DNA from 3 places in the Paenibacillus sp. CMM36 genome. Region 2 is predicted to be linked to each of the others. Evidence: riboswitches for the same ligand, from Rfam matches in the RefSeq annotation. Region 2 holds a riboswitch; each other region holds the start of a gene.
What was found. Region 2 has a riboswitch for thiamine pyrophosphate ahead of ACWA2B_RS13830 (thiamine phosphate synthase). Riboswitches for the same ligand answer to the same signal wherever they lie in the genome.
Positions count from the first base shown of each region.

Region 1 (10,404 bases), on a different contig from region 2:
TGGTAGCAAAACAGTAACGTCTGCGGTACGCGGTACGTTTCGTGATGATGCAGCGCAGCGCGCAGAGTTTCTGTCGCTGCTTAAGGATTGATCGAACATCGCAAGACGTTTATGTGATGAACAAAAAAGGGTGGTTTACGCATAGGCGTAGCCACCTTTTTTTGTTAACATCAGATATAAACGACGGGATAGCCGCCTTAAAATTACGATTAGCCTATGGATAACAGTTATTTTTATAGATAGGGGATAACGTATGGAGAATGTACATAGATCAACAGAAAAAACAACAGCTTTGCCTGAGTTGCAGTGGTTTGAAGCACCACTTGCGGACACTCAGGAGGACGTTTTGTCTCCGCTGGCTTGGGAGGAGCTGGCCTGTCGGCAAGTAGGGAAAGGAGCTGCACCCATTTTGCATCTTTGGCGGCATCCGTCAGCGCTTGTGATCGGTCACCGGGACCGCAGGCTCTCTTACGCCCCACAAGCGATGGAGCGAGTGCGCAACGCGGGAACTTCGGTATGCGTACGCCCCTCAGGTGGAGCAGCCGTCATGCTGGACAGGGGGGTGCTGAACCTGTCCTTGATCCTGCCGAATCCACAGCGGGCCATCAGCCTGCATGAAGATTTTCGGCTCATGGCAGCGCTAATTGCCGATGCGCTGGTTCCGTGGTCTGGCGAGGCGCAGACCGGAGAAATCCCCGGGTCCTTCTGTCCCGGGGATTACGATGTCAGCGTCCGGGGCCGCAAGTTTTGCGGCATTGCACAGCGACGTCAAGCCAAGGCGTATATCATCACAGCCTTCGTGATGATTGAGGGCAGCGGTGCAGAGCGTGCACAGGCGGTACAGCAATTCTATACAGAGGCAGCCGGAGATACTTCGACAGGCGTGCAGCAGCAGGATTACCCCCGGGTGAATCCAGCAACGATGGGTAGCCTGGCAGAGCTGGCTGGAGTGCCGTCTGTTGAGGCGTACACGGCATCTTTGCGCCGTGTCGTCGAGAGCCAGACAGCCATTTCACCTGCCGATAGCTGGCTGGTACAACCGGAAGGATGGACCGAACAAATGGCAGCGCTCAGAGAGCTATACGATTTGCAGGTGTAGTTTGTCTTTAGCTTAGAAGCCTATTAGTGCGTGTTCAAAAAGTCGGCTTTTCAGGACCGAGAAAGTTGGATGAAGCTAGGGACTGAGTAGCGGAGCGTAGACAGATCTACGTGAGCAACGGAAGGCCCGGCTGAATTCAAGATTCGACGTCGAATCCGCTTCTTGAATAGCTTCGTTATGGAAAGACGACTTTTTGAACAACCTCTAGAAGGGTTGCCATCTCAGCTTGGAGGCTTGATCGTAGCGTGCTTCCACTTCAGGCCAGTTAACGACATGCCACCAATCCTCAATGTATTTGTTGCGCTCGTTTTGATGCTTTAAGTAATATGCGTGTTCCCACACATCTATCGCCAGCAGCGGAATGGACTCCCATTGAGTCAGATTCTGGTGCTTTTCGGCCTGCAAAATTTCAAGCCGTCCCGCGCGCGGACTCCATACCAGGATCGCCCAGCCGCCACCCTCGACCTTTTCGGCTGCCGAACTGAATTGTTTTTTGAATGCATCGTAGCTGCCAAAATCTTTTTTAATCTGTTCAGCCAGCGGTCCGCTTGGGTTTCCACCGCCTTGAGGACTCATGATCGTCCAAAAAAGAGTATGCAGATAATGGCCTGCGCCGTTGAATGCCAGTTCGCGTTCCCAATGTTTTACGAGATCAAAATTACCTGTTTTTCGGGCTTCTTCCAGCTTCTTTTCCGCTTTATTCAGGTCATTCACATAGCTCAAATGATGCTTGTCATGGTGAATGCGCATCGTTTTTTCATCAATATACGGTTCAAGCGCATTATAGGGGTAAGGGAGCGGTGGGAGTCGATGTCCTCCAATAGGAACCGACCGGCCGATTGAGGTTTTTTCCGTTGCCGAAGGTTGAGCCTGGCTGGATTTGACGCCTTTAGTCGTCCATGTGCCTTCTCCCCTTATGCCTGCCTGACGTTCTCGAAACGCTTCCTCTGGGTAATTCTCACCCTCTGTCGCTACATGATACAACCCAGCAGCCCTTGCGATGGAGCCAGGTTCTTGAAAGGGGGTTGTCGAGATCAGGAAATATTGGCTTTCATGTGCCGCGTGTAATACAACTCCAGCGGATTTTGGCTGCTGACGCAATGCATGACTGTGCTCGCTCAGCAGACCGAGCTGCCGTACATACTCCTGTGACTGGCGGTTTGCGGTTTGTAGCAAATCGTCCAATCGACGATTTAATTCTTGTGAGTCAGGCTGAGCGTTTAATGCTGACTCTGACGATGGCATCTTTACAGATGATGATGCGTCTAATCCCCTTGACTGTTTTGGAGGTTCAGTGAATTCGTGTGTATGTGCTTGTGGGGCAGCCGACAGCTGTTTCCATTCCTGATGCCACGCCTGATCTGCCGGATCAAGTGCGCTCCGTTGCTCTTCAAGCAACTCTATGGCGGTGCGTTCCGTCTGTTCGAATACAGTCCGCCAATCATCCAGCAGCCGTACATAAGTAGGCTCCAGTCCCTCGGTAGCGGATTTAATCACTTCCACATGCCAACTTTCCTGCTGCTTCCAATGCCGAATTTCCTCCAGCACACGTAAGGGCAGGAAAGACCCATAAGTACTCAGCATCGTTTTATACCTCCCGTATCCCACTATGGCTATCCGGCGGATCTGGCAGATCTGCCCTGGATGCATACGTACCCAGTATATTCGCTGTCCTATCGGGAATATGTCTATGAACTCGCTTAATTTGGTCACATCTGTTACGTAGAACAAGAATACCATGGTAAACGAAAAAGAAGCCCAGCTACGGCACGGGTTAGTGTCCGTAGGCAGGCTTCTTCAAGGTGAAGAATTAAATACAGTTTTTTTGAAAAATAATTCTTTACTTTGTAGTCGTTTGTTTGTGGGCATCAGCGATCGTTTTCTTGTCCTCCAGCTCCTGTACACTGCTTAGAAACGTCGATACCCGCCGTAGATATTCACGGGGATGCTCTCTGAAAATAAGCTCATGTATTCCGTTTTTGACAATCCATACACTGGAAAGTGGGTTGGTTTGATTGGCAGCGAGCTTTTCCGCAATAGGATAAGGAGCCTTTTCATCCTGTGTACCATGCACAAACATGATCGGGAACGGATAGTTTTCCTTTTTAACCTCCTGATATGGAATCTGATGCAAGCTGGTGCCGTTCAAGACTGGAAACAGCAACTCCAGAATTTCCAAAGACGGATGTCTTGGCAGGTTAATTTGATTGTGAATGTTATGGTACAGCGTATCCGGCTCCAACAGGAAAGTGCTGTCCAAAATCATTGCGTCCACATCCTTGGTTTGCAAGCCCGCCTGAAGAGCGGTTCCTGCCCCCATGGAGAAGCCCCATACGATAATCTCCGACGAGCCGCGTTGCTTCGCAAGCTGGATCGCTCCGAGAAGCTGCTGGGATTCCGCTTTGCCTCCGGTTGCGACTGATTTGCTGTTTTGTGACGCGAATCCATAATCGAACATGACCACATTAAAGTTCAAACTGTGGGCATAATGCGCCAGATCATACATGGGAATCCAGCTTTCTTCGCGGTTAGCTCCATAACCATGGCTGAAAATAATCGTTTTCCGCGATTGATCCGCCGGGATATACCAGCCTTGTACCATGCGGCTACCATCCTTGGCAGGGAAGCTGACTTCCTCATAAGGCATGTTTTTGGCCTGCATCGGATTAGAGTACAGCGGCGCGACGGTAGGATTCGTAAGTACCCATGCGATGTAAGCATGCAAGGCAATAAAACAAAACAACAGAAAAAAAACGACCGACAGCAGCAGAGCAATCACAACGTGCTTGAACCGCAGCAGACGGGGATTAAAGAGTGGGGTGGACGGCTCCTGAACAGCGGTCTGTAGCTGAGAGTTGCGCTGGGATGTAGAAATCATGTAAGAGCCTCCTTATATAAAATTGATCTTCGTTTCAATAGAATTTAGGTATAATTCCACTTGAAAATGATAGTGTATATCCGTATAGATACCTATTATCGTATGATGGGGGTTATCCAAAGTCAACGCCTGAACCGGAAAAGTAAAAATGATGCAAAGAATTGTCGATGTTTGTTCTCGTTCTGTAATATGGTTGTCACAAAAACATCGGTTTACAGTAGCCGCGACTATTCTATATAATTTATGTAACCATGTTTCATAGTGTGAAACGAATATGGATACAAGAGGAGCGGTTCACGAATGGAAGACCGTAAATTAACCGTTCGCGCTGTAGAGCGTGCACTTGATATATTGCTGTGTTTTACCGCAGATTCGGATCTTGGCCTAACGGAGATTGCCTCCAAAATTGGTCTACATAAAAGCACGGTTCATCGGCTGCTGACTACGTTGGAGGATCGGGGCTTTGTCGTTCGGAATGCCGAAACGGAAAAATATCGACTTGGCTTCCGCATTTGGGAGCTATCCACACATTTGTCCCAAAGTGACGAGCCGGCGGTGTTGTTACAGCCTGCAATGGAAGGACTGCGTGACCGTCTGGGCGAAACGGTCAGCTTGTACTTACGGGACGGCAGCATGCGTATTCGCATACAAGCCGTGCAGAGCAATCAGGCGATCCGCAGGGTTGCGCCTGTGGGTGCGCGTATGCCGCTGGCTGTAGGAGCCTCCAGTAAGGTGCTGGCTGCCTTTATGCCGCCGCAGGAGCTGGAAGCCCTGCTAAGCGGGAATGAATGGCCGCCCTCGGTAGACGCGGAGGTCTATAAAGCCCAGCTGCAGGACATTCGCGAGAAGGGCTATGCGACCAGCTATGAAGAACGGGAGCCAGGGGCCGCTGCTGTGGCAGCACCAATTGTGAACCGGAAGGGACAGGTCACTGCGGCTTTATCTGTATCCGGTCCGGTCAGTCGGCTTGCACCCGAGACGCTACATGACTTTGCTCCGATTTTGATCGAAGCGGCGAAGGAAATGGGGCTTATGCTTCCGTAACAAGAATGAATGCAGTTGAAGCAAGCAAAGTGATTTGGTGAGGAGCGTCTTCTTGCTAAATGGAACCTAGAAGGGTTGCCAAAGCCATAAATTTGAAGTAGTCTGATAAGGATGGCGGGATGTCTGTTATGTCCGCCTCATGTGAATAGAAGTATCGCAGTTACTGGGGGAGCCTGTAATGCCGGGCTGAGATGGAATCGTGTAAGATTCCGGACCCTTTGCACCTGATCTGGATCATACCAGCGTAGGGAAGTAATCGGCCATTGAAATGTATACGCAGCTGCTGTCTACGGTGACGCATTGGAATAGGATTATTCCACATGTGCACGGTCTGGATAGCTGCCTCGTTAGATTAGCCGGTTCCCTCGGGAACCGGCTTTTTTGCATAGATCAGCGCCACCCTGGGAATGGTTCCGGATCGGTGTGTCATTTCATCGAAACAGGAGGAATGGACAATGAAGCCGACAGAAGTAGAAGGAACAAAAGGAACAGAATTTAAATCAGCAGAAGTAAGGTTGGCAGGAACAAGGGAAGTTGGGGTAGAGAAGACAAACGGGGAGCAAGCCAGTGGGGTAACGCCCTTTCCAGGGAGCCGTAAGGTATATATTCAAGGCTCGCGGCCGGACATTGCCGTCCCAGAGCGGGAAATTGCTCTTCATCCTACACATACGCCGCAGGGCACGGAGCATCATGAGCCATTGCGTGTGTACGATACGAGCGGTCCCATGACTGACGAAGCCTATCAGGTCGATATCCGTCAGGGCCTGCCTCCATTACGGCGAGCTTGGGCACTGGAACGGGGCGATGTGGAGGCTTACGAGGGACGCGCCGTCAAACCGGAGGATAATGGACTGAAACCTGGCTCCAAACGGGAGACAGTTGAATTTCCCGGCGTGACCAACCGTCCGCTTCGTGCTTCGCAAGGTCGTACAGTGACGCAAATGCATTATGCACGGCAAGGGATCATTACGCCCGAAATGGAATTTGCGGCGATCCGCGAAGGGGTGGAGCCTGAGTTTGTACGGCAGGAATTGGCGGCTGGACGAGCCATTTTGCCTTCGAATATCAATCACCCGGAAAGTGAGCCGATGGTCATTGGGCGTCATTTTCACGTGAAGATCAATGCGAACATTGGTAATTCTGCGGTTACCTCCTCGATTGAGGAGGAAGTGGAGAAAATGACCTGGGCTGTGCGTTGGGGCTCGGATACAGTTATGGACCTATCCACAGGCCGTAATATCCATACCACACGTGAATGGATCATTCGGAATTCTCCTGTACCGATTGGAACTGTGCCGCTGTATCAGGCACTTGAAAAGGTGAACGGCGAAGCAGAAGCGCTGACGTGGGAGTTGTATCGCGATACGCTGATCGAGCAGGCGGAGCAGGGAGTGGACTATTTTACAATTCATGCGGGTGTATTGCTGCGGTATATACCGATGACGGCGAATAGAATGACGGGAATTGTGTCCCGTGGCGGGTCGATCATGGCAGCCTGGTGCCTTGCGCACCATCAGGAGAATTTTTTGTATACACATTTTGAAGAAATCTGCGAAATTATGAAAGCCTATGATGTGGCCTTTTCTCTCGGGGATGGTCTACGTCCAGGTAGTATCTATGATGCGAATGATGAAGCACAGTTTGCAGAGCTGGAAACGTTGGGCGAGCTAACGCAAATCGCATGGAAGCATGATGTTCAGGTCATGATTGAGGGGCCGGGACATGTCCCTATGCATAAAATCAAAGAGAATGTGGATTTGCAAATGGAGATTTGTAAGGAAGCTCCTTTCTATACCTTGGGACCGCTCACGACGGATATTGCCCCCGGATATGATCATATTACCTCAGCCATCGGGGCGGCGATGATCGGTTGGTTCGGGACGTCCATGCTGTGCTATGTTACGCCTAAGGAGCATTTGGGTCTTCCGAATAAGGATGATGTCCGTGAGGGTGTCATTACCTACAAAATTGCGGCACATGCTGCCGATCTGGCGAAGGGCCATCCACGGGCGCAGCAGCGGGATGATGCTTTGTCCAAGGCACGCTTTGAGTTCCGCTGGCGGGATCAGTTCAATCTGTCGCTTGATCCCGAGCGGGCCTTGTCCTACCATGATGAAACGCTACCAGCAGAGGGAGCCAAGGAAGCACATTTTTGCTCGATGTGCGGCCCCAAATTTTGTAGTATGCGCATCACGCAGGACATTCGCGCCTATGCAGCGGATAAGGGGCTGAACACCGAAGAAGCAGTGGCCGCTGGGATGCGTGAGAAGGCAGAGCAGTATCGGGATGGCGGTCAGTAAAACGAATGTGTGAGTTTAGGAACGCATGAATCAAAAAAAGCCGTGGTTCTCTACAGTCGATGTAGGAAACTACGGCTTTTTGGCTTATGTAAAGCGAGTCATGCAACCGGATAAACGGCGCCTTATTTTTTACCCATTTTTTCATTCAAAATGTCCTGAAAGCTGAGCTTCTTCTCCGAGCTATCTTCTTTCTTCTGCATACTCACCGCGTTGGCACGTTGGTATTGGTGGTGAAAGGGCATCAGGGTGTGGACGGTTAAGTTCATTGTATTCATGTAGATCATTCCTCCAATTCCATATTGTCAAATTCAGATTGAGTTGCTTTGGACGTCTGTATAGGACTATTTGTATGTACTTGATGTCGCAATGCTATGTAGGTTGCTTGGTTATGTTTCAATCATTATACCCACATTTATTCAAAGTAAAACGCTTTTGACATAAAACAGGAAGATGGTCATGTGTGTTCAAAATGCCGATTAGGAGGATGGTCGTTTTAGGGGAAAATGTGCCTAGGTCTAAAACAAGGGCTTGAGGCCCGTTTTCTTAGTTTAGTAGTCGGGATTGTGTTTTTTTGTCGAATAACCTTGTAAAAGGAGGGTTTTGCGGACTCCTCAAGTCAGGATTGAGGCAGTCTGGTGGCGAATTAAAGTGTCAAAGTTGTATTGACTTTATGTTTGGTAGTAGATACCATGAACTGGTTGTCAGCGTATTTTGACAACAAGAGTCAGCCAATCGATCTGGCGATTCATCCTTTGAAATGTTAGAGAGAGGATTAGAGCATATATGAAAAAATGTATTGCAGACATCGCATTTATTATTCTGGGTGCGTTTTTTTTCGCGCTAGCTGTTAATCTGTTTGTGATCCCGAATGAGTTTGGCGAGGGGGGCGTTACAGGGGTCACAATCATCCTGTACTACCTGTTTCAGTGGTCTCCCTCGATCGTTAATCTGGTGATTAATGGCTTGCTGCTGATTGTCGGATATAAATTTTTAGACAAGAGAACGACCTTGTACACTATCATTGCGGTCGCTTTTAACTCGCTGTTTTTACATTTAACAGTCAACTGGCGGATTGATTCGCATGAGCCGACGATTAATGCCGTATTTGCCGGAGTTTTGGTGGGGGTTGGCATAGGCCTAATCGTACGGGTAGGCGGCACTACGGCGGGTACGGTCATTTTAGCACGGATTGCCAACAAGTATCTGGATTGGAATATCAGTTATGGCCTGCTGTTTTTTGATTTGATTGTCGCATTCTCTTCCTATTTTATTATTGGCCCGGAGAAATTGATGCTAACTATCGTTATTTTGTACGTTGGTACGAAGGTGATGGACTTTATGATCGAAGGACTGAACCCCAAAAAAGCGGTCATGATTATTTCGGAGCACCAAGATAAAATTGCCGAGATGGTCATTACGAAAATGGATCGTGGAGTTACTGTCCTGTCAGGCCACGGTTATTACACTAAAAATCCAAAAGAAGTGCTGTATATCGTCATTAGTAAACAAGAGGTATCGGCGCTTAAAAAGATAGTGAAAGCCATCGACACAGCAGCGTTTATCACCATTCATGACGTGCGGGACGTGTTCGGAGAGGGTTTTCTGGATATTTCGAAGTAACTGGTGGTGTGAAGATAAGGTAATAGGAGAATAGGGTGAGAAGTCGGTCCTGAGGGATCGGCTTTTTGTTTTTGTGATGTTTCTTCCATTTTTGGTATTGGGAAATATGCATAATAAAGAGGAGTCACTCAATTCTTGTTATATGGAGGGTTTGGCGGGATGGAGAATAAGGGTAATTATGATGTAAGTTCCGTTGGCTGCTTTCGAATGAAAAGGCATGGAAGAAGACGCATCGTATCTCTGCTTATATTTGGATAGCCTTTGGCTTAATCGGGATCGCTATAGGATTAGGACAGGAAGTTAATGTGTATATGGTGCTCGCTTCTTGTTTACCGACGATGATTAGTTTTGTTACTTCTCTCTTTCTAAGCCATAGGTATAAAAATATAGACTGCTGATATCTGTATAATGCGGATCGATTTAGCATATTAGGGGGATTTCCATGAGGAGTAGATTGAATTTTTCTAATGTATTGTCTTTTCTTATTTCTGTTTTGCCTTTCATTATCTATCTTTTCATGTATCCGAGAATGCCTAGGAATGTAGCAATCCACTACAATTTCAATGATGTGGCTGACCGTTTTGTTGACAAATCCTCCCCTGAGGTATGGTTGTTGTGTGGAATTGGCCTCATATCTTTTATGATTATGCTTATGCTCCAACCCTATTTCAGTCGTCAGTTCAAGAGCGAAGAAGGCTCTGCAATCATGGAAAGCCTGCCTGGTCTCTTCACACTCCTTATAACCCTAGTGTTCTCAGTTCTCGGCATATGTTTCCTTTTAAAGGCTTAAAGCATATAAAAAACCCCCTCTCAATGTGCAGTTTCCACTGCATTTGGAGGGGATTTTGTTATTTATACGCTCTTTACTCTTGAATCATTTGACGCAATACGGTTTGCAGAATACCACCGTTGTGGTAGTAGTCGATGTCGACGGTGCTGTCCAAACGAGCAATTACTGGGAATTCGAACTTCGTGCCATCCTCGCGTTTAGCCACAACCGTAAGCTCTTGACCAGGCTTCACGTCATTGTTAATGCCGAGAATGTCGAAGGTTTCACGACCATTGAGGCCCAAGCTGGACCAGCCATAGCCTTCCTGGAATTGCAGAGGCAGTACACCCATGCCGACCAGGTTACTGCGGTGAATCCGCTCGAAGCTTTCGGCAATGACAGCCTTAACGCCCAGCAGAAGCGTACCTTTGGCCGCCCAGTCACGAGAGCTGCCTGTGCCGTATTCCTTACCAGCGATGACGATCAGGTTCTGATCGGCTGCCTGATATTTCATGGACGCATCATAGATGGACATTTCCTCATCCGTTGGCAAGTATTTGGTCACGCCGCCTTCAGTACCTGGAGCCACATTGTTGCGGATACGGATGTTGGCGAATGTACCGCGCATCATGACCTCGTGGTTACCGCGACGGGAGCCGTAGGAGTTGAAATCCTTGCGTTCCACGCCATGCTC
Region 1 is NZ_JBSEDY010000003.1:451,121-461,524, forward strand. Features, by position in the region: gene folE (GTP cyclohydrolase I FolE) at 1-91, shown strand, start outside; gene ACWA2B_RS09310 (lipoate--protein ligase family protein) at 254-1,099, shown strand; gene ACWA2B_RS09315 (Fe-Mn family superoxide dismutase) at 1,304-2,683, opposite strand; gene ACWA2B_RS09320 (alpha/beta hydrolase) at 2,940-3,977, opposite strand; gene ACWA2B_RS09325 (IclR family transcriptional regulator) at 4,278-5,021, shown strand; TPP riboswitch at 5,177-5,289, shown strand; gene thiC (phosphomethylpyrimidine synthase ThiC) at 5,477-7,321, shown strand; gene ACWA2B_RS09335 (hypothetical protein) at 7,444-7,596, opposite strand; gene ACWA2B_RS09340 (YitT family protein) at 8,105-8,941, shown strand; gene ACWA2B_RS09345 (SdpI family protein) at 9,139-9,339, shown strand; gene ACWA2B_RS09350 (DUF1648 domain-containing protein) at 9,384-9,731, shown strand; gene acnA (aconitate hydratase AcnA) at 9,805-10,404, opposite strand, start outside.
Region 1: linked by a shared signal. The riboswitch ahead of thiC (phosphomethylpyrimidine synthase ThiC) and the one ahead of ACWA2B_RS13830 (thiamine phosphate synthase) in region 2 are both predicted to bind thiamine pyrophosphate.

Region 2 (10,404 bases):
CGTCTCAAAATGACGGGGTTTCTCGACAATCTGATCACCCTCATGGGTGGTTTTTCTTTTTTTAGGCAGATCCATACCAAAAAACCTTAAAATTCACTGTTTTCAATATTCCGATATGGTTGCAGAATGTGCTACAATAAAGCTTTGAGAGAAACGAAATGCATATGAAATAAGAACAGTCGGCAATGCCGATGACAATAAGGAGCCAAAAACAGCTTATGAGTTTATTGACTGTAGAAAATGTATCCCACAACTTTGGGGACCGCGCATTATTTAAAAATGTTTCCTTTCGATTGCTTGCGGGGGAACGTGTAGGTTTGGTAGGAGCTAACGGTGTTGGTAAATCGACACTCATGAACATTCTCACTGGAAAATTGCTTAAGGATGAGGGTAAAGTGGAATGGACTCCACGTGTGCGTTACGGCTATCTGGATCAGCATACCAAGCTGACACCGGGCAAAACGGTACGTGATGTATTGAAGGATGCTTTTCTTCCTTTGTTGGAATTGGAAAAGGAAATGATGCAGATTACTGACAAAATGGGGGATGCTTCTCCTGATGAGTTGGAAGTGTTGCTGGAACAGATGGGTGAAATTCAGGAGCAACTGGATATGGGGGATTTTTACCTCATTGATGTAAAGGTTGAAGAGATGGCGAATGGACTAGGTCTGTCGGCCATAGGACTGGATCGGGATGTATCCGCACTTAGCGGCGGGCAACGGACAAAGGTTCTTCTTGCTAAGTTGCTGTTGGAAAAGCCGAACGTCCTGTTGCTGGATGAACCTACCAACTATTTGGATGTAGAGCATATTGAATGGCTTACGCGCTATTTGAAGGATTATCCTTATGCTTTTATTCTTATTTCACATGATACTGAATTTATGAACCAGGTCGTTAATGTTATTTATCATCTTGAATTTGCCAAGATGACCCGTTATTCAGCTAATTATGAAAAGTTTCTCGAAATGGCGGATCTAAACAAAGCCCAGCATATTGATGCTTATGAGAAGCAACAGGATTTTATTAAGAAACAGGAAGATTTTATTCAGCGTAATAAAGCGCGTGCCTCTACATCAGGCCGAGCAAAGAGCCGTGAAAAGCAGCTTGATCGGATCGAACGTATTGATAAGCCTGAAGAAGCCGCAAAACCAACCTTTCAATTCAAAGAGGCACGTGCAAGCGGAAAGACGGTATTTGAGGGTATTGATTTTGAGATTGGTTATACACATGCCCTTTTGCCTAAAATGTCCATGACGATTGAACGTGGCGAAAAGATTGCAATTGTCGGCTACAATGGTGTCGGTAAATCGACATTGCTCAAAACCATATTGGGAAAAATTCCGCCAATCAGTGGAAAAACCTATCAAGGTGATTTTTTGCAGCCCGCTTATTTTGAGCAGGAAGTAAAGGCCGAGAAAATTACACCGATTGACGATGTGTGGAATGAATTTCCGCATTTGAACCAGCATGAAGTACGAGCGCATTTGGCGCGTTGCGGTTTGAAAAATGAGCATATCACGCGTCCGCTATCTGCGCTCAGTGGTGGAGAACAGGCTAAAGTCCGTCTTTGCAAACTGTTAATGCGTGAAAGCAACTGGGTACTGTTCGATGAGCCTACCAACCACTTGGATGTTAAAGCAAAGGATGAGCTGAAACGTGCTTTGAAGGAATACAAAGGGACCGTATTGCTTGTATCTCACGAACCGGACTTTTACGAGGATTGGGTAACCAAAACGTGGAATGTGGAAGAGTGGTCAAGTAAAGTTAACTAAAATCAGCTAAATCCAGTTCCAGCAAATTTCACACGAAGTGGGGTTTGCAGAATTAGAAAAATATGCTAAGCTATCTTTAGCTTATACAATAAAATAGTCACACTAGGGGAGCCGCCCATGCGGCTGAGACGGAATAAATGGATTTCGGACCCTTTGCACCTGATCTGGGTTATGCCAGCGTAGGGAAGTGAGCGCCGTACAAACAAGGCAACACCATCTTTATTTTTGTTTGTGCGTGGGACGATACACGTATACGGATATCATGGTCCGTTCGATTATTGGACGTTCGTTAAACCACTTCCTTGGGGAAGTGGTTTTTTTGCGTTTCGTTCATTTTAAGTAGTTCGAGCTTCCGTAGACGATTCACATATAATCCCCTTTCATTCCTGCTGGTAGACGTGGCTGGCTAAGCTTAGATCCTTTAGTCCAATGTGAGGTGAAGACAAAATCGAATTACACGCAATTTCGATGGAAAAGGGCACTTTTGCACAAGCCGCCCAAGTGGCTGCTGTGATTTGTCCGTATGTTCATTATGTACACGCACGTTTAAAACAGAATGGTGCCTCTGCATTGCTTTCTTTGACTCGCAGCCTGGTGGAGCAGGAAGTTCCTTTGCAACAAATTGTAGTAAATGATCGTGTGGATGTAGCTTTACTTACTTTGGTCGGAGCCGTTCAATTACCAGCTAATGGATTACCTGTTGTGGATGTGAAAAGCCTACTTCCAAAGGGTACACGCTGTGGAGTGTCTGTACATTCCTTGGAGGAGATGCAAATTGCTGAGCGGGCAGGAGCGGACTATGTACTTTATGGTCACGTATATGAGACCCATTGTAAGCCCGGTATTGTACCGCGGGGTTTAGCTCAGCTTGAACATATTTGCAGACTGTCAAACATTCCGGTGATTGCGCTAGGCGGCATACAACCGCATCATATCCCGGAGCTTTATAGGGCCGGAGCAAGCGGAATTGCGGTGATGTCTGGTATATGGGAGGCTGAGTCGCCCGTTGCAGCTGCAATGGAGTATAGGCGAATGGCAGACCTTGTAGTTCACAGCCTGTAGCGAGAAAACGAGAGTAGAGGCAAGCTGAAAGCAGAAGGGTTTATGGAGAGGAGATACGGAACAAATGCTAAAGATACACACAGAGGAAAGAGTGATTGGACACGCTGAATGCTTGGTCATAGGTGGAGGTGTCATCGGCAGTTCCATTGCTTATCATGTGGCCAAGGAGGGAAGAAGTACGATTATGCTGGAACGATTGATCCCGGGTGAGGGAGCCTCAGGAGCAGCGGTTGGAATGCTGGCAGCGGAAAGTGAAGAGTTCACCGGCTCTGAGCTATCACGATTTGCTCGCATAAGTCGAGATGCATTCCCTGAGCTTGTCTGTGATCTAGAGCGTTTGTCAGGTATTTCGGTGGAATTCCGTACTGAAGGGTTTGTGACCCCTTTCCGTACGGAGACTGAAGGCCAAAAACGCTGGAAAGCTGCTAAAACGCGAGAGGGTGATTGTCCTATCTGGTGGGATGCGAAAGAATTGGCCCGACGAATTCCAGGTTTGGATGAACAAGCGATCGGGGCAATATATCGTTCAAAGGAGACACAAGTGGCTCCTGTCCAGCTTTGCCGTGCTTATGCAGGTGCTGCTGCGGTGCTGGGAGCAACGGTATGGTCTGGTACACAGGCAGAGCAACTGGTCATACAGGATGGTCGAATTTGCGGTGTCCGTACAGATAGTGGTTTTTTTTCCTGCGATCAGGTCATTATTGCCGGAGGCTTGGATAGCATGAAATTGCTAGCGCAGGTTGGGTTTGAATATCCACTTTATCCGGTCAAGGGCGAAGCGGTAGCGGTCTCCTTGAAGGATCACCCGTTAGAATATACCATTTATGCTGATGATATTTACCTCGTGCCTAAACAGAATAACGAGCTTTGGATTGGGGCAACGAGCCTTCCACATCAATATGACGAAGAGGTGACCGTAGGAGGCTTGGAGGGGTTGCTGGCACGTGCCTCTGCCTGGCTGCCGCGCGTCCGTGAAGCTTCTTTTATACGCGCTTGGGCGGGCTTACGTCCGCAGGCTGTATCAGGTCATCCTTTTATAGGCATTGTTCCTGGGGTCGAGGGCGTATATGCTGCAGTCGGGCATTATCGTAACGGTGTCCTGCTGAGTGATGCTACCGGGCGTGCGATGGCAGCTATGCTTAATGGGGCTTGTGCAGCAGAACTTGGGATAAGTAGTTTTTCTTCTGAGCTCCTCAAGGAGAAAAGCTTATGAAGCTGACGATTAACGGCCAGAGCCTGACCTTTTCTAATCGAATCACTCATGTGAATCAATTGCTACATGAGCTTGATGTAAAGGTGAAAACCGTAGTGGTGGAGCTGAATCGGCATATATTGACCCGTGAAGATCATGATGAAGCGGTACTGAAAGATGGAGATTGCCTAGAGATTGTACATTTTGTGGGAGGCGGTTGATTATGTTAACCATTGGAAAAGCATCTTTTACCTCGAGGTTGTTGTTGGGAACAGGAAAATTCTCTGATCTGGATATCCAATCCCAAGCCGTAGAGGCTGCTGAGACGGAAATATTGACGTTTGCTGTACGGAGATTGAACTTGGAGGAACGGGATAAGCAGCATTTTCTCGATATGCTGGATTTGAGCCGGTATACACTTCTTCCCAACACAGCAGGGGCTACAACAGCAGAGGAGGCGATTCGTATTGCCAAATTGGCAAAAGCCTCCGGCCTGTGCGATATGATTAAGGTGGAAGTCATTGGGGATAGCAAGACACTGCTGCCGGACCCATTTGAAACGTTGAAAGCTAGTGAAAAGCTGTTAGAAGAAGGCTTTATCGTGCTGCCCTACATATCGGACGATGTGATTCTAGCAAAGAGGCTACAAGAGCTTGGAGTACATGCCGTTATGCCTGGAGCTTCACCGATTGGTACAGGACATGGTTTGCTTAATCCGTTTTCATTAGGTCTAATTATTGAACAGGCGGAGGTTCCGGTTATTGTCGATGCGGGTATTCGCTCACCCGGTGACGCGGCAATAGCGATGCAGTTAGGGGCAGATGCTGTTTTGTTGAATACAGCCGTATCAGGAGCGAAGGACCCGGTAAAAATGGCAGAGGCCATGAAACTGGCTGTTCGTGCTGGAAGATATGGTTTTGAGGCGGGGATGATTCCTGTAAAACGTTACGCTTCAGCAAGCAGTCCGATAGAAGGTATGGTTCAGGCATGAAGGTAACTGACAAATCCGGTGCAGGAGGAACACATTCAAGTGACCGTTATTCCAGACAGGAAAGATTCGCGCCCTTTGGACCGACAGGACAACGTCGGCTTGCTTCTTCCCACGTACTAATCATAGGTGCCGGAGCGTTAGGTACAGGTATTGCGGAAACGCTCGTTCGCGGGGGTGTAGGTACAGTGAGCCTCGTAGACCGGGATTATGTGGAATGGAGCAATTTGCAGCGCCAGCAGCTTTTTCAGGAAAGTGATGCTGCACAAAGATATCCCAAAGTAGTAGCTGCTCAGCGAAGATTAAAGGATATTAATTCGGAAACGGTTATACATGCACATGTACTGGATGTTGGGGTGGAAGAGCTGGAAGAGTTGATCCAAGGGGTAGATCTCTTGATGGATGCAACCGATAATTTCGATACCCGACTTCTTATGAACGACATGGCACTAAAGCATCGGATACCTTGGATTTATGGGGGATGTGTAGGCAGCTATGGTGTAACCTACACCATTTTACCGGGTCAAACGCCTTGTCTTCACTGTCTGCTGGGAACTATACCGTTTGGTGGGGAAACCTGTGATACCGCCGGGATTATTCCGCAGGCTGTACAGATGGTCACGGCTAACCAAACTACGGAAGCTTTCAAACTTCTTGGCGGATATCCGGAAGATTTGAGAGGAAAGTTACTTTCGTTTGATTTGTGGAAAAATGAGTACGTAGCGATAGCGGTAGATAGCGTTAAAAAGGAGAACTGTCCTTCTTGCGGCAGTCAACCGACGTATCCCTATTTGTCGGCCTCTCATCGGCAGAAAACAGATGTTTTGTGCGGTAGGGATACCGTTCAAATTAGACCAGCAAACCCGATCCATCTGAATCTTGCAGAAACGGCAGATAGATTTGCTTCTTTGGGAGAAGGAAAAGTAGAGCGAAATCCGTTTTTGGTTTCCTTTAGTACAAGCGAGCATCGCTTGGTTGTTTTTGCAGATGGCAGAGCGCTGATCCATGGGACAAAGGACGTGGCAAAAGCAAGAAGTCTGTATCATCGCTATTTGGGTTAAACCATAAAAGCAGAAAGCCATTCTTTGGAGAATGATTTTCTGCTTTTTTGTTACAATAATATTAATATGCTTTAATGGCTTATAACACAAACTTGTTCGTATCCAATATGTAATGCTATGTCCAAACCAGGTGGGTGAAAAGGTGAGCCCGTTAATTTTGCTTGTGGATGTAAATGAAGCGTCTCCCGTAATTGTTCGTCCATTGGAGCAGGAAGGTTATCAGGTGGTTCATGTTAGCAATACGACGGATGCAAGCTCTTATGTAGCCCATAATCCTGTGGATTTGCTGCTGCTCAATATAAAAGATGAACAGACAGTTTCGCAAGGTTTACTTCGCATATTGCAGCAATACCATCCTCATGTCCCGCTATTAGCAATGACTTCATCAGATGAGGAGGACCATATTGTTTCCTGTTTTGAACAAGGAGCACATGATGTGATCGTTCTGCCCTTTTATCCTAGAGTTTTTCAGGCTAGAGTGGCTAATTTATTGCGGATTTTTGGTATTGAACGTGATGTGAAAAGGGCAATCGAGGCGGGTGATTTACATATAGACAATGCAAGCAGATTGGTGAGCAGAGGGGGACAAAAGCTGGAATTAACTCCGAAGGAATTTGATCTTTTACTTCATCTGGCGATACATCTTAACCAAGTTTGTAGCAGGCAGCAAATTCTGAAGGATGTTTGGAAACATGATTATATCGTTGATACGAACGTTGTAGATGTCTATATCAGACATTTGAGGGTTAAAGTAGATAAGGGATATAAGTTTAAAATGATCCGTACGGAACGAGGTATTGGTTATTCACTCAGAACACCAACCGTATCAGAATAGTATTAGGTATATAAAAAAAGCCGGAACTTTTCGTCCCGGCTCGCATATTTCAAAATGAGTTTCATACTACAGCACGCGGCGTGCTTTAATGTATGTTCTTTTCCAGTTGCCAGAGTTCAAATCGGAGATGGTCACGCCAGGTCCGCCGTAAGTGTGTAAAATTTTACCCCCGCCCATATAGACTGCTACGTGGGTAATGTTGCGTCCTGTAGCACGACTACCGCTTGAAAAGAAAACTAAGTCCCCTTTTTTCAGATTGGACTTGGATACGGCATGTCCAACTTTAGACTGTTGAACAGAAGTACGCGGCAAATTTACTCCGTATTTCTTGAATATGTGCTTCATGAAAGAAGAACAGTCAAAATTACGTGTAGTGCTTGTGGAAGCTCCAAACTTATAAGGAGTTCCCATATATTTTTCACCGTAGTTAATCACTTTTTGGCCTACCGAAGTCGTAGTGGCGGCTTGTGCCGTATTTGTTCCCTCAATTGCAAAAGTACCAAAGCCGATCGTGGCTGCGACCCCTGCTATAATTACCTTTTTTATGATTTTCTGCATATTCATGTTGTAAGTACCTCCAAAAATTGATTTGTGCAATATTTTGCTGAGTTGCTAACTAACTGACAGCGTTGAGTATAACAGTTTTGAAGCCGCCTAATAGTTGGAAAAGAACTCTCAAATGCTTGAGGGACAAGACTTACACAGCGATTATTAAAAAACGATTAAAAATTACAATTTGTAAAAAATATATCGATTCATTGATCTCTATAAACGGAAAAATCCTTGTTCATCAAGGGTTTTGAGTGAAAAACAATTTATATAATGGTTACAACAATGTCATAATTAATCCTTGCTTTGAATAACGAGTAGCAGACCGCTTTTGATGGAAATCGTACCTTTTGAAGCCGTTAGCTTATTACTGACAGCACGTGATTGTCCCATTTTGAGGGTGGCATTATGTAACGGATACATAAATCCTTCTAGTTGTATGCCAGTTACTTCGGCGGTCATAGGAAGCAGCGATGTATATGTATAGCCCATAGGTTGGATTTCAAGCGTTGATCCGGTGAGCTCAATATAATTATGTGCGTCCATAATAGCGCAGCTAATATGATGCTGCATTGCACGTACCAATATTTGAACATTAGCCAATGTGTGGTCCATCCGGGTGCCAGTCACACCAAGCATCAGTACTTGATCTGCCTGTTCGTCCATAGCGATTTCTAAAGCAAGCTCAGTATCTGTTAAGTCTTTAAGTACTGGATCGCACGCAATCATACGTTGGCTTGCTGATTCTACCTTTTCTTTTTCCTCTGGTGTGATTGAATCAAAATCTCCTACAGAGATATGTGGTGTAACACCGTGCTCGATCAGGAAAAGAGCACCTTTATCTGCACCTATAATAAAATCATCGGGCAGTATTTGATGTAAATCTTCTTCATTAAGACGACCACCTGAAAATACAATCGCTCGTTTTTTTGTCATAATCAACATCCTTTCTTTCTGATACGATCCTATATATACCATCGTTTTTAAGTATACCGCGTTAAATATGGCTTGCACAATTTTAGAGGACATGGCTACAATGAAACAGAAAAAAGGAAGTGTAACGTGTAATAGGAAGGAGAACGAAATGATTAACGTTTTGTTTGTGTGTTTGGGCAATATTTGCCGCTCTCCGATGGGGGAGGCAATACTGAGACATAAAGCGCAGGAACGGGGATTGGGTGCAGAAATCGGGGTGGACTCGGCCGGGACAGGCGACTGGCACATCGGAAATCCTCCGCATGAGGGAACACTAAAGCAACTTAAACTGCATGGAATCAGCGAACAAGGCATACAGGCGCGGCAAATAACGGGCCGTGATTTTGACGCGTTTGATTATATTGTGTGCATGGATGACTCTAATGAACGAAACATGCGAAAGATTGCAGGTGGAGCGGAGGCAGATATTCTAAAATTTATGGATTTGCTCCCTCAAGAAAAATTAAGAGAAGTACCCGACCCATATTTTACAGGGAATTTTGAAGAGACCTATCGATTAATGGACGCAGGTTGCGACGCCTTGCTGGACAAGATCGTAGAAGAAAAGCTATAATGTGAACGACAGATGACGGCAATCATTGCCGTTTTTCGTTATACATTTTTGAAAGCGTAACCAAATCATGAAAAAGAAAAAGGAGCTTTATGACCTAGTAGGTCAAATGCTCCATTCCCTTTAGTTACCTGGGAGAATTTTTACTCAGGCGCGATCCAAAAAATACATTAGCGCGTCAGGCAACTCGTTTTGCCAAAAGCCCCACAAATGTTTGCCATCCTTTTCACGGTAAGAAACTTCAGCGTTCCGTTCGCGCAGCAAATCTGCGCATTGACGGTTAAGCTCTACAAAGTTGTAAATGCCAGTATCACTCTCAAATGCATCTTCCTGAAGGCCAACCGTCATCCACACCCGCAAATGAGACAGATCTTTCTCACGGGCGATGATTTCCTGCGAAGCTTCATAGTAAGCACCTGAGAGGCTGATAATGCGGTTGAACAACTGAGGATACATCAAAGCCAAATGCAGAGACACACTGCCTCCCAGTGAATCCCCCGCCAAAATACGGGACGCTGCATCTTTTCTTATAGGATACTTTTGCTCTACATAGGGAATAATCTCTTCTGCAAAACAGGCGGTATACGCCTCAAAACGATTGCCAAAGGGAGCATACTCCTGCGTTCGAATTTTTGTATTCACTTCCACACCTACAATAATGAAGGGTTCGACGCCCTCATCTAGAATGAGGCGGTTGGCATGAGTTGCAATGCGGCCAAAATTGAAAAATTCTTCTCCGTCCTGACAGTACACGACCGGGTAGCTCAATATTTCATTATAGCCGGGCGGCAAATAAATCCGGAGAGTTCTGGTCTCGCCAAGAAAGCGGCTGTCTACTTCGTCTTTAAGGATGGTTCGTTTTAAATACCGAGAATCCGTCATTTTTCGTCACCTTTCTTGGGTATTATTTTGCATTCGGGATCACAATAAGTTAAGATTACCCTGATTGCAATAGATGTTTAAAATTTCAATCATGTACTAAGCTGTTACAGTAAAAAACACACCCTGTTACACACACAAAAATGTGACAAACTCAAAAAAAATAACTAAATCTTTGACGCGAGCGATATAACAGGTGTATAATAATCCTATAACAGCGGAACTTGATATTCAAATTTTTTTGTTGAGGTGAAGAAAATGAGCAAGGTTCCTTATGAAGTTTACACAGAGGAAGTTGAGGCGCTGTCCGTACTTTCTCCGGATGGTGAAATTATCAATAAAGATATGTTGCCTAAACTTACAGATGATCAATTGAAAGAAATTATGTATCGAATGGTATTTACACGTACTTGGGATGACCGTGCCGTTAACTTAGGCCGTCAAGGGCGTCTCGGTTTCTATGCTCCGGTATCCGGACAAGAAGCAACCATGGTTGGTAGCGAATATGCGCTCCAAAAAG
Region 2 is NZ_JBSEDY010000006.1:94-10,497, forward strand. Features, by position in the region: gene ACWA2B_RS13825 (ABC-F family ATP-binding cassette domain-containing protein) at 219-1,772, shown strand; TPP riboswitch at 1,867-1,975, shown strand; gene ACWA2B_RS13830 (thiamine phosphate synthase) at 2,241-2,834, shown strand; gene thiO (glycine oxidase ThiO) at 2,899-4,047, shown strand; gene thiS (sulfur carrier protein ThiS) at 4,044-4,247, shown strand; gene ACWA2B_RS13845 (thiazole synthase) at 4,250-5,017, shown strand; gene ACWA2B_RS13850 (ThiF family adenylyltransferase) at 5,014-6,075, shown strand; gene ACWA2B_RS13855 (response regulator transcription factor) at 6,218-6,910, shown strand; gene ACWA2B_RS13860 (C40 family peptidase) at 6,977-7,474, opposite strand; gene ACWA2B_RS13865 (thiamine diphosphokinase) at 7,754-8,395, opposite strand; gene ACWA2B_RS13870 (low molecular weight protein-tyrosine-phosphatase) at 8,544-9,008, shown strand; gene ACWA2B_RS13875 (alpha/beta hydrolase) at 9,153-9,887, opposite strand; gene pdhA (pyruvate dehydrogenase (acetyl-transferring) E1 component subunit alpha) at 10,143-10,404, shown strand, end outside.

Region 3 (10,404 bases), on a different contig from region 2:
TGAAATAAACACCAATATAAAGGGAGACCCGTATAGCAGCAGCCTCTTCCATGGATGGCCTGACCAGACAAGCAGCAACAGCATAGCACACGCAACATTAAACATGACATTCGGATCATGAATGACTATAACGACCACAAACAGGATGGAAAACATCACGAGCTTTAGGCCCGGATTCACGCGATGCAGCCATGTTTTATGATGGGGAAAGGACAGGTTCATACTGTAGTTCCCCTTTCTGAATCCGCCATGTATCGGTACAATATCGACGGACAATTTCCGGGTCATGGGTGACCATCACAATGGCCGTGCCTGCCGCTCTCAGCTGCTCCAACATATCCAGCATGACAAAGGTATTACGCGCATCCTGCCCAAAGGTCGGTTCATCGAGCAGCAGCACTTCCGGCTCACGAATCATAGCCGTAGCAATACTCAACCGCCTTTTTTGGCCTAACGAAAGCTGATACGGATGCCGCTCGTCCAGCCGCTCCAGTCCGAACTGTACGAGCATCCGATCGACCCGTTCCCGGCACTGTTCAACAGTATACAAGCTCTTGGGTAACGAATACTCTAGTTCCTTTCGTACGGTATGCGCTACAAATTGCAGCTCGGGATTTTGAAACGCGAACCCGATACGCTCTGCCAGTTGTTCTGTACTGCCTGCCTCAATTCCGCGCACGCTATAACGTCCCTGTGTGCGAAGTAAGCGCATCATGGAGAGCAGTAGCGAGCTTTTGCCAGCCCCGTTTTCACCAACCACGCCAATCCAGTCGCCAGGCTTCACCTGCGCATGCTCCACATAAATCACTGAACTTAAACCGCGGAGGCCGCTAAAATGTTCCAGCTCCAGCACATCAGTCCCCGCACCATTCTGTTGCGTCACTGCTTCACTCCAACGTGGCGAAGACGCTTCATTCCATACTCCCGGATACCACACGCCGTACTCGGACAATGCCTGCCGGTGCACATGAAATACTTCTTGGGCCCTTCCATCTGCAATGATCTCCCCTTGAGCAGAAAGCACCACAATCCGATCCACATCATGGACAATTTCATTAATTTTATGCTCCACAATCACCAGTGTCTGGTCTACCGAAATGTTGCGAATGGTATCCCACACCTGTGTAGTGCCTTCCTCGTCCAACAAAGCCGTGGGCTCATCCAGAAAAAGCACTTCTGGCTCCATAGCCAGCACAGACGCAATCGCCAGCCGCTGCTTCATTCCCTGTGACATGCTGCCAATGGGCATATGTATATCATCCGTCGATAGACCCACCTGTATCAGCAGCTCGCGAATACGGGATCGCATCTGCTCCCGGGGAACCTGATTATTTTCCAACACAAAAGCCAGTTCCTCATCTGCATATGACATACAGAACTGCGTATCAGGATCTTGAAATACAATACCTGAGACACTTGGGATTACAGCAGCATCGCATTTCATAGGCACTTCTATCGTGCGTGGAATCAGACCGCTTAACACTTGGAGCAGTGTTGATTTACCGCATCCACTCGGTCCCAGTAGCAGCAGCTTTTCCCCCTTGCGGACAGACAAAGACATATTGTGAAAAAGCAGCTCTTGCTCACCGGGGAATTTCAACCGTAGCCGGGTGATCGAAGCCACCACATCTTCGGTTGCCCGGCTCATCAATCCAGCCCCTTATAATCTTGTTCCGTTGCAGGCCTCAAACTTCGCGTGACTCCGGTTACCTCCAATGCCTTAGCCAGATAGAACGCGAATACCCCGGCAATCACAATACTGCCAATCATCCGAAATCCAATATACAAAACATAGTTCCAAGTCGATAGCTGATCAATATACCCGTAGCTGAAGTCTAAAATCAGAGAAGTGACAGCCGCCCCAGCCGCAGCTAGCGAAGCAACCCACAGGTTTGCGTTCCGATACAGAAAAGCCGCAAAAAACAGCTCCGCTCCCAAGCCTTGCAGCAGGCCATAGTACAAGGTGGACATACCCCATTCGCTTCCCAAAAAAGCACTGACCGTTGCCGCTGCCACCTCTGCCAAAATCGCAACACCCGGCTTGCGAATGATGAGATAAGCAAACGTACCTGCCATAAACCACATGCCATACATCAGTTGCTCGGCGTGTAGACCCAATGGTTTCATCAAATCATAGGCAGGTCCCCATATTTTGTAGATCAACCCGAACACAACAGCGATCACAATCGTGACCAAAATATCCGTCAGTTTCAACCCTTTGGACGCTCTTACAGCAGTATTCATTATTGCGTGCTCCCCTTTTTCCTTATAGTTGGCCTCTTGGCCATGAAAAAAAGCTTGTCTGGAGCTGAATCTCCAGGCAAGCTTTATGCGCAGTAAAAGGTGAAGCACCATACAAAACATCATTCGTCGATATGCCTTATATAACCAGTAGTCTAAACTACTACACTGATACCCAGCCAAGTCAGGATCAAGGTAAAATGCTAGGACATACATTGAATCTATCGACAACCGCAAAAAAAAGCGGCATTCCTGTATAGTGTTCTTGGTTTCTCTACGCTGGCATTACCCAGATCAGATTTCACGGTCAGTGGCAAGGGCCACCCTCTCAGCCTGACTTTCTCAAGCTCCCGACAATGCTTTTTAATTCACTATAATATATACCACATCTATGGCTTTGACAATCCTATAATCCGAAGAAACGTTTAGCCGTTTCCGTCGTCGCGATTTCGATCTCCATCATGCTTCGACCTGTACATTCGGCTATCGTAGCAGCAATGTGAGCGAGATACATGGGCTCATTACGCCCTTCTTTAGGCTTCACAGGCAAATTACGCGGGGTCAAAAATGGAGCATCCGTTTCAATCATCAGACGGTCCAAGGGAATATCTCTGACCAGTTCACGCAGATGCTTCCCCCGCCGTTCGTCGCAAATCCAGCCGGTGATTCCGATATACAGTCCCATTTCTACATACGTACGCAATTCCTGTTCCGTGCCGGTAAAACAATGCACTACCGCTTTATCGACAAGCCCTTGATACTCCCGAAGCATAGCGACAAAGTCCTCATGTGCATCTCGTTCATGCAGAAATAACGGCATTTTCAGCTCACCCGCCAGTTGGATTTGCTCGACAAACCATCGGCGCTGCACATCACGTGGCGAAAAATCACGGTTATAGTCCAATCCGCATTCCCCTATGGATACGACCTGCGGCTGACCCGCCAACTGGCGGAGCTGCTGAATCGTGTCTGCACTGCAGTCTTTGGCATCATGGGGATGCACGCCAGCTGTCGCATACAGCTTGCCCGGATAACGCGCTGCATACTGAGAAGCTTCCCGACTGCTGCGGACACTGGTCCCGGTAATAATCAGCGGTGAAATCCCTACAGCCGCGGCTCTCTCTACCACCTGTTCCCGATCTGCATGAAACGAACGATGCATCAAGTTCACACCAATATCAATTAACGGTGTACCCCTTTCCATCTCAATCCCTCCCTCGCAAACTACAATCTTGGATCAATCGGCTCTGATTCCAGAGATAGTGCGGCAAGGACGCATTCATGAATACGATCTACCGTATCCTTGCGGACAAAACGTTCCACGCCTTCCATACCAAGCGCTCCTTCCATCAGGGCATGACGCTCCTTTTTGTTCGTTCGACGCTGCTTCAGACGCTTTAAATTCTCAGGGGCAAGATAATCCATACCGTAAATGATGTGCAAATACTTCCGGCCTCTCACCTTGATTGCAGGCTGAATCATCTTGTCCCGATTTTTCATCAAAAAGCGTTCCGGCTTGATCACAATCCCCTCATGACCATCCTCTGTCATCTCGTTCCACCAACGAATGACCTCTTCCTCGCTTGCTTCGTCCGTGATCACGCGATACTCTGTCTCCATAAACAGGGAAGACAGCCCAGCCAGCTCCCGGTTTTGCTCCATATGCCAAATATGAGAATGGTCGAAAAAAGTCTTTCCGCTGTGTGCCAGCGTATGAAACGGTGCGATACGAATCTCATCCAGACCGTCCACATCCCAGCAATATTTTTGAAAAGCCTCTTGAAACGTCACGGCATTCGCGTACTTCTGTTCCATTTCCTCCAACCAGTCTCCAACCTCTCGGCCCGCAACCTTCGCCTGCTTCAGCTTGTCTACCAGCTTACTGCGATCCAGCAGAGCTGCTTCACCCACATGCGCATACTGTGCAGCAATCAATTCCCGAGCCTTGAGATTCCACGGTACAATTTCCGCATCCAGCAACACAAAATCCGTCTGGTTCCGTTCAAAATATCCGGCAGTCCGTAGATCCACATTCAGCTTTTCCAGCACTTGCTTCCCAAGGCTTTGTTCAAAGAAAGCTCTCCCGCTCCGACTGTAGATCGTGCCCAATGTCGGGTAGCCTACATACTCGACAGCGGCCTGTTCGTTTTTGAATAATAGCAAAATAGCCCGGCTACCCATATGTTTTTTCTCAGCCACCATCGTTTGTACCCCTTGCCCGCGATAATAAGCCAGCGCTTCACGCGGATGCTCCAGATAACCTTCCTCTGCAGACACCGCTGGAGCAGGACTCATGGTCGGTGGAATATACACCAGTTCCTCTATCGGTACTGTCACATGTGACACGGCATCTATAGCGGTTTTGACCGATTCTCCTTGAACGCGCACTTCGCCATACGATTCCGTCAGTACACTGTAACCAGCGATGAGCTTGCGTAAATTCGGCGGGGAAAACCGTTTTCTCTGCCACCGGACAAGTGGGCTATCGGGATCATTCGCATAATTCTCATGTGCCGGAACGCTGACAAATTCCTTTTCCGGAAAACGATAAGCGGTCAGCATACCGCCAAATACCACACCCTGATCAATATTCACCGTCTGATTCACAAGGGTAGGCTGCGGTCTAGGATCATGTCCCCATACTACTATTTCTCCCGATTCATGGTCTACGAACCAATCTTTGCGGATTGGTTTTCCGTCTGCATCCTGTCCTTCCGTATCTCCATAACGGCAATAATCAGAAATACGTGCCGACTGTTTGCCGATAAAATGATCCTTAATCCCCGCATGAGCCACGACCACGTGTCGCAATCCATTCCTGCCAAAAATAAGATGTGAGGGTGCATGTAGCAGAAAATCCCTTAACTCGCTTCTAAGCTGTTCCGCCGCTGCCTTGCCCGCTTTTTGTTCATACTGGGCCAGTTCCTCTGCAAATCGTTCATCCCCATGACTGAGAGTCACCTTTCTTCCATCAAGGTAACGGCCGATTTTCCAGCCATGATTGCTGTCAATCATATACGCTAGTCCAGCATCCACGTGCTTTTTCCAGAACTGCACCGCTTGTAACGATTTGGGGCCACGGCTCATCACATCCCCGACAGATACCAGTCTTCTGCCATCTGGATGATGGTATAGTCCTTCCGTATCTTCCGTATATCCTAGCCGCTCTATCACTTCCAGCATCTCACGGTAGCACCCATGGATATCACCAATGATGTCAATACCTGAGCCAATCTCATGAAACAGTGGCTGCGCACGGCGAACAAAATTCATTTCTTCTATATCCTTAAGGATATAGCAAGCGTTAAAGCCTTCCTCACGGATCCCACGCAGGTTCCGCTTTAACAGCTGTGCCTGCTGCTTGACCCGTTGGCGGCCACGCGGATGCTCCCTGCCTAAATCACGTTCCAGCAGCACAGCTTCGGATACATCCAGTACCAAAGCCATTACAGGAACATGCGCCTTGGCTGCCAACTGTACATATTTTTGACGGTCCTCAGCATACAAATGGGTGGCATCCACAACCGTCAGCTTATTCAAGCGACATCGCATAGCCAGAATCGTATCCATCGCCTCAAACGCCTTGGCTGACATTTGCTGATACTCATAGAACAGTACGTCCGATTCCAGTCTTGGAAGTCCACTCCAGTCTATAAATTCCGTATCTCCGACCAGCTTGCGAAAATGATCCGAGGATACCACTTCTGTCTCCAGCAGAATCCCTTCGCTCACCAGCTTGTCTAATAATGTGGTTTTCCCACTGTTGGAGGCCCCCACCAACACAACCAGTCCAGCATGCGGTAAATGAATCGTACGTTTGGATGAATTGCTCATGCTTCCTTCTGCTCCTTTCTGCGCGTAAATATAGCCATTTGGGTCGGTTGTCCAAAGCCTTCGACCTCTTCTCCGATCCCCTTCAGCGCTACCGAATAAGGAGCTTCCACAATCCACTGCTCACATCGTTCCTGAAACTCGCTTCTACTCCATTCAAAACGGTGATCGCCATGCCGCATCTCTTGCTGATTCATACGATACACTTCATTATATTCACGATTGGGAGTCGTCACGATCAGCACGCCCGGCTGATACTCCGTTACAATCGTCTTCATCACCCGGTTCAGACGATGCTCATCCACATGCTCAATGACCTCACATAGGATCATCACATCTTTTCCCCGCAATTGTTCATCATAATAAAAGAGAGAGCCCATCATGGGTGTAGGACTGATCGCATCGGCATGCCTTTCCAGCTTGTTAAAACGCTCCACGGCTCTCAACTGTGCATACGCAGACGGCTCCACCGCCCAAATCTCTTCAACGCCCGTCATTCGGGCCATCCGAGCCGATAGCTTCCCTTCCCCTGAACCCAAATCTACGATTTTCTGTCTGCGAGGCAGCTTGCGAATTACGTCCATAATAGCTTGATACCGCAGCTCATTTAGCCGTACTGTAGGCTGTTGCTTCCCTTCCTCATGTGGCTGTTCTGGCTGTTGAATCTGTTCGTGCTTATCCTTTTGAGCTTGGACAGTATCCTTTTCAATATGTTTTTTAATACCTATTTCATCACAATCAGATTGCTCAAATTGCTCAATCAGATTGGTAAAACGAAGCGTGCGTCGAATGATAAGCTCGCGTAGCGGATGCGCTGACAGCCAGCCTTCACCGTAACGTCTCAGCTTGTCAAACTCTTCTTCACTGATATAGTAGTGCTTATAGTTATCCAACACCGGAATCAACAGCAATAACTGACGTAGCGCATACTGCACCGTCTGATGGCCACTTAACGTGACATATCTGACAGTGCTTCGATTTTTCAGCTGAAAAGAATAGTCTGCTTCCCCTCGTTCTATGTCCACTTGATAGCCCAGCGGAGCAAATAGTCCCTCCACCACAGAATCCGGTAAATCCGAAGCAACAGGCCCAAACGATAACTCCAGCGCGAAAGGATGCGTCACCCATTCTGCATACTCTTCTTTGGGTTTGCCGTTCAGTGCCGTACCAAGCGAGCCACGAATATAGGTGCAAAATAAGCTGCTGGTTACAAACTCCCGGTCATTAATATATTGTGTAATATCATAGCTATCTGGACTGTTTTTGACCAAATCTATCGAATCTGGCGAAGCCTGAATGACGATTTCTGCCTCTTCCTCGGTAAACACGGTGTACACCATGCGTACACGCGCACCCTTTTCCGTGCGATCATACGTATTGTAGGGATTTTTGGCAAGCAAGTGCGAAATCATCCCAGCATTGTTTCCGGTTGCTTTTAGCGTGATGTGCATACTCTACTTCTCCTTCCCAGCTTATACTTTCCATACTTCATTCACCGCAGCGCGGAACATATCATCCAACTGCTGATCACGTCCACTCTCCATATGCTGAAGCAAGGGCGCCTTTTGTTCAAAATAAGCAATTTGCTGCTGGATAAAATCATTCACCACCGAAAGCTGTGGCTCCACATCCAGCTCCTCGCCCGCTTTTTTACGATCAAGCAAATGTTCGATCACCTGATAAAGTTCGGTATGTGCCGGAATGAGTTCCTCTAGCAATTCTACGAATTCCATTGGAGGCATGCTGTTGTGACGTTCAATCCAGCTACAGGCCAGCAACGGGCGCAGCACGTAAAAATACTTTTTAATCTTCACCTGTTCTCCCTGCAAATAATCCCGATAATTTCCCCGCGCCATATTCAGATAATGGTACATGCAGGACTTCGGAGAGAAGGTTAACGGCGAGATCGCACGAATCTGATCAGCCACTGCATATTGCTCCAGATAGGAAATCGGAGATTGCAGCCATTCCAGCAAAGGCGGATTGGATTTGCGAAACAATTGGAGCGCCTTTTTTAAATCCCAGCCGTTTATATCCAGCAAATCGCTGATTGGCCGTTCAATCACATCCCGCTTATCAAAAATAGATAAATACCATTCTATGGGTCTTACATAGATAAATCGTACATCATAGTCACTGTCCTGTGAAGGAAACCCCCACGCCCGACTACCTGATTCACAGGCGTATACAATGCGCACCTGCTCCGCTTGCTCCAACGCGCGCAGCTCACGCAAAATCGTCTCACGCATTTCCGGTTGAATGAAACCCTGCCCATGCTTCATATCCGTCATGTTGTTCCCTCCCTTATCATTAAAGTATTTCCCGAATCTGTTCTCTAATCGACTCCTCCGTTTCATCTATCGATAAGCGGCGAAGACGCTCTGTCGTTTCCTCTCCCCACATCTCAGAAGGCCATTCCTTGAGTACATGAAGTGCTGCATGACGATTGGAGATCACCGGACTCCAAAGTCCGGCAGCAACTAGCTCTTGTCCCATTCCTTCGTAAGAAGACAATAGCTGAAGCAAAATACCCAGACATTGATGCGCTTCATACTCCGGTCCAAAGCCCGGCACATCAGCAGGACCAGAAGCAATTTCTTCCAGAGGCAAGTGCTTTTCTGCAAAAGCCACCAGCTTACGAGCCCGCTGTTCATCCTCTGTCTTGATGAGTTCAAAGTATAGATTAGGCTTGACTGGATATTTACTTAATTGATCAAATAGCACGGGCCATACATCTAGTGCTAGCATTCGAGCTACGCGAATGGCGCAGTGGAGATGCGGTGAATCTGCATACTGCAGTTCCTGCTCTACTGGCTTCACCCACTGCGGATCGTCCATCATCTGCTGGCATATTGACGCGTAACGTTTACGTAATTCCGGCGTCCATTCATGCTCATAACGTGCCTCCCATGAATCGTCTTCTTCATCGAGAAAATCCGCAGTATCCATGATGATCGTAAAATGCTTCACAGTCGTACACATGGTCTTAGCATGGCGAAGGTAGTTGCCTATGACCATAGTGGCATGCTCATAATCGTCTATACTTTCCGCAGGTCCGCCTGCTGCCAGCAAAGCCGATAGAATATCACCCGCCCCGTCAAACAACTCCTGATCAATGTGCGGTACAGCGATGGCTGTATGCAGTTCGCCTTTATGAGCACACTCATAAGCAAGATACTCATACATGACATTGTTGCGGAATCCTTCCCTTAATAACCAGTCACGTATTTCCTGCCGCGCAGGCTCCAGCCGTTCTACTACGTGAATACGTCCCCAGCCATGTACCTGTGAGGCTAAATTATACAATTGTTCGTTGGCCTGCTCCGAAATATTACGGATAGCTACAGCTGCATATAGCGTGAATTCATCATGCTTGGCTAGTGTTAAAATAAGTTCGTGGTGCTGATCCGTCTCCAGTAATCCAAGCAGCGCAATACCGACCTTCACCACATTGCGATGTGCTCCGTGTTCAGCCAGCCAACGTGCTTCCTCATACAATCGATCCGGCTGAATTGCTGGATGCTCGCGCACCGCATCTAGCAGCGGATCAATCAGGCTGAGCGCATTTTCCTCCATCAAGCGTACATACGTCTCACGTCTCGTCTTCATCCCTGGCTTGCGGCATTGTCTGGACAACAACTGCGCCAGATCCTTAATTTTGTCAGTCTCTCCATCTCCGCCAGCGCCATGATGCCCAAATGCTCCATCCAATCCTCCTGCCACCCAACGCATCGTGTGACCTGCCCAGTATTCTTCATCATCTGGCAAATGATCATCCGTAAGCCTGCCCTGAGGGTCCAGTCCCTGCTTAATCGTTTCATAAATCGAAAGCTTACCTACCCATGGATATAACACTTCATTTTTGAATCGTCCAAACATGTTGTATCACCCTTCTGTTATGTATTGCTTCTTACTTATCGTGCTACCTTATATCCCTATAATCCTTTATTTTGGAAGTCATGAACATGGTGAAAGTATTACAAGGATGAATAATTTCCCTTTTTCCTACATCCCTTCCCTGTTAGAATAAAGGGATACTTACTTTCGGAGAACGGCAACAGAAACGGGGAATGCATCATGGCGAGAGAAAGTTTTGATAAAGAAATTCAATTCCTGCGTATGCTCACATTAACAAGCGGCGCCTATAATCGGCAGCAATTCGCAGATAGACTGGGCATTTCGGTACATACCTTTGATAAAACAATCCGGCGTCTCAAGGAAATTGTCCAATCGGTACAACAGCAGTTGCCTGCGGAACACGGACATGATTTTAATGAGATGCTGCGCTTTAATTATTACGAATCGGCTGATCCATTATTGTTATTTCTGTTT
Region 3 is NZ_JBSEDY010000011.1:64,616-75,019, forward strand. Features, by position in the region: gene ACWA2B_RS19915 (energy-coupling factor transporter transmembrane component T family protein) at 1-222, opposite strand, end outside; gene ACWA2B_RS19920 (ABC transporter ATP-binding protein) at 197-1,648, opposite strand; gene ACWA2B_RS19925 (ECF transporter S component) at 1,648-2,244, opposite strand; TPP riboswitch at 2,495-2,604, opposite strand; gene ACWA2B_RS19930 (TatD family hydrolase) at 2,648-3,445, opposite strand; gene ACWA2B_RS19935 (polynucleotide kinase-phosphatase) at 3,466-6,075, opposite strand; gene ACWA2B_RS19940 (3' terminal RNA ribose 2'-O-methyltransferase Hen1) at 6,072-7,523, opposite strand; gene ACWA2B_RS19945 (nucleotidyltransferase domain-containing protein) at 7,545-8,363, opposite strand; gene ACWA2B_RS19950 (limonene hydroxylase) at 8,383-9,951, opposite strand; gene ACWA2B_RS19955 (helix-turn-helix transcriptional regulator) at 10,150-10,404, shown strand, end outside.
Region 3: linked by a shared signal. The riboswitch ahead of ACWA2B_RS19925 (ECF transporter S component) and the one ahead of ACWA2B_RS13830 (thiamine phosphate synthase) in region 2 are both predicted to bind thiamine pyrophosphate.